Regions from separate parts of the Pseudarthrobacter sp. YAF2 genome, predicted to be linked through region 3. Evidence: predicted binding sites of a transcription regulator. Region 3 holds the regulator's gene; each other region holds the start of a gene.
What was found. Region 3 encodes HrcA, which represses chaperone genes, less so after heat shock. Its sites were predicted from a motif close to TTNGCACTCGNNNNNNNCGAGTGCNAA; they were not measured.
Positions count from the first base shown of each region.

Region 1: groL (chaperonin GroEL) is a predicted target of HrcA. The motif match lies at 1,402-1,428, and genes of this name have one in related genera.
Region 2: AB4Y79_RS02850 (FmdB family zinc ribbon protein) is a predicted target of HrcA. The motif match lies at 1,064-1,090, and genes of this name have one in related genera.

Region 1 covers NZ_JBFRDA010000008.1:8,765-11,025, reverse strand. Annotated here, with positions in the region: gene groL (chaperonin GroEL) at 1-1,224, opposite strand, end outside; gene AB4Y79_RS09705 (ABC transporter substrate-binding protein) at 1,514-2,261, opposite strand, start outside.
Region 2 covers NZ_JBFRDA010000002.1:192,107-194,367, forward strand. Annotated here, with positions in the region: gene galU (UTP--glucose-1-phosphate uridylyltransferase GalU) at 1-307, opposite strand, end outside; gene AB4Y79_RS02845 (5-formyltetrahydrofolate cyclo-ligase) at 413-1,033, shown strand; gene AB4Y79_RS02850 (FmdB family zinc ribbon protein) at 1,146-1,409, shown strand; gene AB4Y79_RS02855 (RcpC/CpaB family pilus assembly protein) at 1,520-2,248, shown strand.
Region 3 covers NZ_JBFRDA010000019.1:26,271-28,531, forward strand. Annotated here, with positions in the region: gene AB4Y79_RS18035 (DUF3097 domain-containing protein) at 1-337, opposite strand, end outside; gene hrcA (heat-inducible transcriptional repressor HrcA) at 511-1,524, shown strand; gene dnaJ (molecular chaperone DnaJ) at 1,608-2,261, shown strand, end outside.

The DNA of each region.
Region 1 (2,261 bases), on a different contig from region 3:
GCCTTCTTCAACCGCAGCCTTGGCGTTGCGGACGGCGTCCTCGATGCGGTGCTTGCGTTCCTTGAGCTCAACCTCGGTGGCGGCACCGGCCTTGATGACTGCAACGCCGCCGGCCAGCTTGGCCAGGCGTTCCTGCAGCTTCTCGCGGTCGTAGTCGGAGTCCGAGTTCTCGATCTCGGCGCGGATCTGGGATACGCGGCCGGCGATCTGGTCGGCGTCGCCGGCACCTTCGACGATGGTGGTCTCGTCCTTGGTGACAACAACCTTGCGGGCCTGGCCCAGCAGTTCGAGGCCTGCGGTCTCGAGCTTGAGGCCGACTTCCTCGGAGATGACCTGGCCGCCTGTGAGGACGGCGATGTCTGCCAACTGTGCCTTGCGGCGGTCACCGAAGCCCGGAGCCTTGACGGCAACGGACTTGAAGGTGCCGCGGATCTTGTTGACGATCAGGGTGGCCAGGGCCTCGCCCTCGATGTCTTCGGCGATGATCAGCAGCGGCTTGTTGGACTGCATGACCTTTTCGAGGACAGCAACCAGTTCCTTGACGTTGGAGATCTTCGAGTTGACGATCAGGATGTACGGGTCTTCAAGGACCGTTTCCTGGCGCTCGGCGTCCGTGACGAAGTAGGCGGAGATGTAGCCCTTGTCGAAGCGCATGCCTTCGGTGAGCTCAAGCTCCAGGCCGAAGGTGTTGGACTCCTCGACCGTGATGACGCCTTCCTTGCCAACCTTGTCCAGGGCTTCGGCGATGAGGGCACCAATTTCGTCGTCACCGGCGGAGATGGAGGCCGTGGCCGCAATCTCTTCCTTGGTTTCGATTTCCTTGGCGGAAGCCAGGAGTTCGCGGGTGACGGCCTCGACGGCCTTCTCGATGCCGCGCTTGAGGGACAGCGGGTCGGCGCCGGCGGCAACGTTGCGCAGGCCTTCCTTGACCAGCGCCTGGGCCAGCACGGTTGCGGTGGTGGTACCGTCGCCGGCGACGTCGTCAGTCTTCTTGGCAACTTCCTTGACCAGCTCGGCGCCGATCTTCTCGTAGGGATCGTCCAGCTCGATCTCCTTGGCGATGGAAACACCATCGTTGGTGATCGTGGGGGCGCCCCACTTCTTTTCGAGGACGACGTTGCGTCCACGCGGGCCGAGGGTGACCTTAACGGCGTCGGCGAGGGTGTTCAGGCCACGCTCAAGGCCGCGGCGTGCCTCTTCATCAAATGCAATGATCTTGGCCATAACGGCAGTAGTCCTTTCGGGACAGTCGTTAAGAATGAACCTTCGCTGCAGTGCCCGCGACGGACGATCCTTCGACAGCGGCCTCTGTATGCCTCCGGCTGGGGATCTCACTGAAGTGAGGTGTTTCTTTCGCTCCTCGACCGATGCTCTGCGCCGCCGGCCGGAACCGGGCGTTGCTTAGCAGTCGGTACGTCAGAGTGCTAACTCAATAATTAGCACTCCCCCGGTGAGAGTGCAAGCGAAAAGTCGCCGGACGGGCAGCTGGCGGGGGTGGCTTCGCCCAGGGCGATCAGCCCGAATGTCCGGCGGTCTCCCGCCCGCTGGGAGTGGGGTTGTTGTCAGCTCCGTAGGTGAACACGGAGAAGTCAGCCGTGGTGATGTCCCCGTTGGCGTCGAAGGCAATGGGGCCCGACTCGCCGTCGTAATTGATGTCGGGGCCGGCAGCCAGGCCGCCCAGGCACGCCTTGTAGGTCAGGCACGGCGCGGCGGCCGATCCGGAGCCGGGTGCCGCCGTCCCGCCGGATACCGGGATCAGGTTGGCGGCGATCGAGCGGCCGGCGTCATCCTGGGCGCGGGCCGCTGCCAGCGCCGCCAGTGTGACGGCGTCATAGGTTTCGGCAGCGTAGGAGACATCCTTCAGGGAAGGGTCCACCGCCAGGAGTTTTGCCTGGAAAGCGGCGGACGGCAACTGCCCGGGGACGACGGCGCGGGCGCCGTCCAGGGCCTTGGAACCCAGCCCGGACCCGTAGCGGGCGAAGGCGCCGTCGCTCATGATGATGCGCGAACCGCTGAGGCCGGCCTTGTTCAGCTCGGCCAACGCGCTCTGGACGCCCTCGCGGGCTATCAGGACGACGGCGTCCGGCTTGGCTTTGGCGACGGAGCTTGCGGCAGTGCCGGCGCCCCCCGTTCTGAAGCCGGCCCCGGGAAGGACGGTGAGTCCGGACTGTTTGGCCGCTTCCGTGACGGCGGCCTGCAGGTCCTTGCCGTAGGAACTTTCCTGGTACAGCACGCTGATGCTGGCGGCGCCGGCGTCCTTG
Region 2 (2,261 bases), on a different contig from region 3:
TGTCCCCCAGCTGGCTGGCGGCCTGGATGGAGGCCAGTTTTTCCGTGTCGCCCTTGTCGGCGAGCGTTGACTCGAGGGAGGGCACGCGGTCGAAGTGGTCTTCCAGTGCACGTTTGTTACGGCCCGTAATCATCAGGATGTCGTGGAGGCCCACGTGGACGGCTTCCTCCACCACATACTGGATGGCAGGCTTGTCCACGACGGGGAGCATTTCCTTGGGCATGGCCTTGGTTGCCGGCAGGAACCTGGTGCCCAGGCCCGCTGCTGGGATGACGGCTTTGCGGACTCTGGGGTTACTGGTAGTCACCGGACTAATCTAACGTCAGCGTCAAGCATTTCAGTAACCACCGGCACAGCAACCCGTTATCAGTCCCGTGACGCCAGAGAACGCCGGACACCGAGGAAGGACACCATGCTGCAGGAAGCGAACCCCGTCAAGGACGAAATCCGTGCAGCCCATCGGCGCCGGCGCGCGGGACGGACGCAGGCGGAACTGGAGGCCGCTGGTTCGGCCCTGGCCCGCCACGGGGAGGCCTGGGCAGGATCCGCCACCGCCGGACGCCCGGGCCCCGTATGCGTCTATCTGGGAGTGGGGAAAGAACCCCCCACCTTGCCGCTGGTCAGCGCCCTGCACGGCAGCGGCCACGACGTCCTGCTGCCGGTGTGCGAGCCCGGCCGTGAGCTGAGCTGGGTGTTCTGGACCCCGGACACCAGCTTCGTGCGCAGCAGGTATGCGCCCATCCTGGAACCCGCCGGAGACCGCCACGGGCCCGAGGTGGCCGGCGGCGCAGCCGCACTCATCATTCCCGCCACTGCCGTGGACCTGTCGGGCAACAGGATCGGCCAGGGTGGCGGCTATTACGACACGTTCCTGGGGCACCTCGCCACCGCCGGGAAGGAAATCCCGCTTGCCGCTGTTATCTACGACGATGAACTGCTGCCCGCAGGCCGGATTCCTGCCGAAGAATTCGACCGGCCGGTTCCCGGTGTCCTGATGCCGTCCGGATACCGGCGGCTGACGGGTGGCGCCTGAGCCCGGTCCCCACCGGCCGCAGTGATAGAATTAGCACTCAGGCCCTGCGACTGCTAATGGATTACCAGGTGGCAGCACGGGACCTCTCGTTTGCCCAAGAGGAGGAGCACCAGTGCCAACATATGCTTACGCCTGCAAGGATTGCGGCCACGCCTTCGACGTCGTCCAGTCGTTTTCGGACAGCAGCCTGACATCCTGCCCCGAATGCGAGGGCACGTTGCGCAAGAAGTTCAACAGTGTGGGTGTGGTTTTCAAGGGTTCCGGTTTTTACCGCACCGACTCCCGCGACTCCAAGGGCAGCTCCGTCTCCCCCGCCCCGACTGCGGCGCCCGCGGCGCCTGCTGCAGCGCCCGCCGCGGCAGCTGCGGCCAACTAGCCCCAAGCACAATAACGACGACGGCCGGCGCCTTAGGGCGCCGGCCGCCTTTGTCCACATAGCAGCCGCCCCCACTGCCTTGCCGCCCCGGCCACCACTAGCGTGGGCGCATGCCTGTATATCCACGCCGCAGCCACGATGCCCTCCGGACCCAGAGCTCCCGTAACACGGCCCGTCCTGCCAAGGCGAACCGCCCCATCCTGGTCCGGGTTGCCGTTGTACTGAGCCGCAACCGCCGCCTCGCCGCTGCCCTGCTGCTGTGTGCAGCGGCGGCCGTCACGGTCAATCAGCTCACTCCGGCTCCGCTCTCAACCGTGACAGCGCTCGCCGCCGCGCGGGATCTGCCCGCCGGAACGGCGGTGACGGAATCGGACCTGGCCAACGTCCACGTGCCGCCCGGAATGGTGGCCGAGGGATTCCTCCAGGACGCCGGCGCAGCCGCCGGCAAGCAGCTCGCAGCACCGCTGCGAAAAGGCCAGCTCCTCACTGACGCACAGCTCTTGGGCCCAGGCCTCCTCACGGGGACGCCTTCCGGCTCGGCCGCGGTTCCGCTCCGGATGGCGGACCCGTCCTCCATCCAGCTGGTCTCACCGGGCCAGTTGGTCAATGTGGTGCTCACGTCGGCCAACGGCTTTGACCAGCACGGCCCCTCCGAGGTAATCGCGTCTGCGGTCCCCGTGCTGTGGACCTCGAACAAGGGCGGGCAAAGCGGTCAGTGGCTGGGTACAACGGAGACCGACGGGCTGATCGTGGTGGCCGCCAACGCCGAACAATCATCCCGGCTGGCCGGAGCGTCGACCCAGGGCAGGCTCTTCTTCGTCCTGGTCGGTCCGCCGTGACACCACGGCACCC
Region 3 (2,261 bases):
TTGCCACCTGGGCCCGCTGCCCGGCGACCCGTACCGACCCGGAGGCGGTCCGTCCGGCGGCGGGGCCGGAAGCAGCCGGGGCCGGTGCCGGCGGCATCAGCCGGATGGGCTGGCCCTCCAGGAGGAACCCGAAGCCAAGCCGGAAGGAACGCGACTTTCCGCGGCGGTCCTCCAGGGCCACCACGTGCATGCCGCCCGATTTCTCCACCCGGGTGACAGCTCCCACCCAGCCGGATTGGACTTCCTCAAGCACCATGCCGCGCTCCACGGGGACCTCGGGCAGTTCGGTCCGGGCCGGGGCGGAGATCCCGCGGGGGCCCCAGTTCTGGTAGTCCATGGATTCGATCCGCCTCGCGTTAGGTCCTCACCTCCGGAGTTTCGCCCGGAGCGGTACCAATGCTAACAACGGGTCGAGGCATAATAGACTGTTAGCACTGAGGCATGTCGAGTGCTAACCCTGGGGCGGCGCCGGACGGGGTGCGCGCCCCGGACCGTGGATGGAGGTGGAGAGTGAGCGAGCCACGCAAACTGGAAGTGCTGCGGGCGATCGTGGAGGACTACGTCCACTCCCGCGAGCCCGTTGGTTCAAAGGCGCTGGTGGAACGGCATCATCTCGGCGTTTCCAGCGCCACCATCCGCAATGACATGGCGGCGCTGGAAGATGAGGGCCTGATCACCGCTCCGCACACCAGCGCAGGGCGTATTCCCACGGACAAGGGCTACCGCCTGTTCGTGGACCAAATCTCAGCGGTCAAGCCCCTGTCGGCGGCCGAGCGCCGTGCCATCCAGTCGCTCCTGGAGGGCGCGGATGACCTTGACGACGTCCTGGAACGCACCGTCCGGCTGCTGTCGCAGCTGACCAACCAGGTGGCCGTGGTCCAGTACCCGCACCTGAGCAGGGCCCTTGTCCGCCACATCGAGTTCGTGCTGTTGGCCCCGCGCAAAGTCCTGGTGGTGCTTATTGCCAACAGCGGCAAGGTGGAGCAGCGGGTTATCGACGTCGGCCAGGACCTCGGTGATGAAGGACTCGCTGAGCTGCGGACCAGGTTCCTCGGAGCCCTGGGCGGCACCGCACTGAGCCACCTCGCCCAGGCGCTGCCGGCCGTCGTGGCTGCTGCGCCGCACCCTCAGCGCCAGGCCGCGCACGCGCTGGCGCTCGGGCTCGAGGTTTTGGCCCAGAGCAGCCGGGAAGACAGGATGGTCATGGCCGGAACGGCCAACCTGGCCCGATCCAACGTAGACTTCCCACTCAGCATCGGGCCGGTGCTCGAAGCACTCGAGGAGCAGGTGGTGATGCTGCGGCTGTTGAGCGAAATGGCCCAGGACCACCGCGGTGTGGCAGTTAGCATCGGAAGGGAGAACCCTTACGACGGCCTCGCCGAGGCTTCCGTTGTGGCCACCGCCTATGGCCCTGACAGCGCCGCGAAGGTAGGGATCCTTGGCCCCACACGGATGGATTACCCCACGACCATGGCCGCCGTCAGGGCCGTGGCACGCTACCTTTCCAGGATTTTGGGGCCCTGACCCTCCGCTGCCGGAGCACCTTCGGCTGCAAGACCGGAGACCGGGCCCAACTGCACGCAGTACAACAAGGAAGAGATACAACTTTGAGCAGCCACTATGACGTCCTTGGAGTCTCACCCGAAGCTACGGGCGAAGAGATCAAAAAGGCCTACCGCAAGCTGGCCCGCACCCTGCACCCGGACGTAAACCCGGGAGCGGACGCGTCGGAACGCTTCAAGGCAGTCACTCACGCCTATGAGGTCCTTTCCGACCCCCAAAAGCGCCGCATCTATGACACCACCGGCAACGAGAACGGAACGGACAACGGCTTCGGCGGCGCCGGCTACGCAGGCCAGGGATTCGCGTTCCAGGACATTTTCGATACCTTCTTCGGCGCCGGCGGCACGTCCGGTCCGGCGTCCCGGGTGCGCAGGGGACAGGACGCACTCATCAGTGTCCGGATCGACCTTCGCGATGCCGTCTTTGGCGTCAACAAGAAGCTCGAAGTGGACACCGCCGTTGTCTGTCCCACGTGCGAGGGATCATGCTGCCGCCCCGGCACCCACCCGGAGCGTTGCGATATCTGCGGCGGCAGCGGCCAGGTCCAGCGGGCCGTCCGCTCCATCCTGGGCCAGGTCATGACGGCGGCCCCGTGCGGCACCTGCGAAGGGTTCGGCACGGTGATCAAGGATCCCTGCAACGAATGCAGCGGCCAGGGCCGCATCCGCAGCCGCCGGTCGCTGACCATTAAGGTCCCG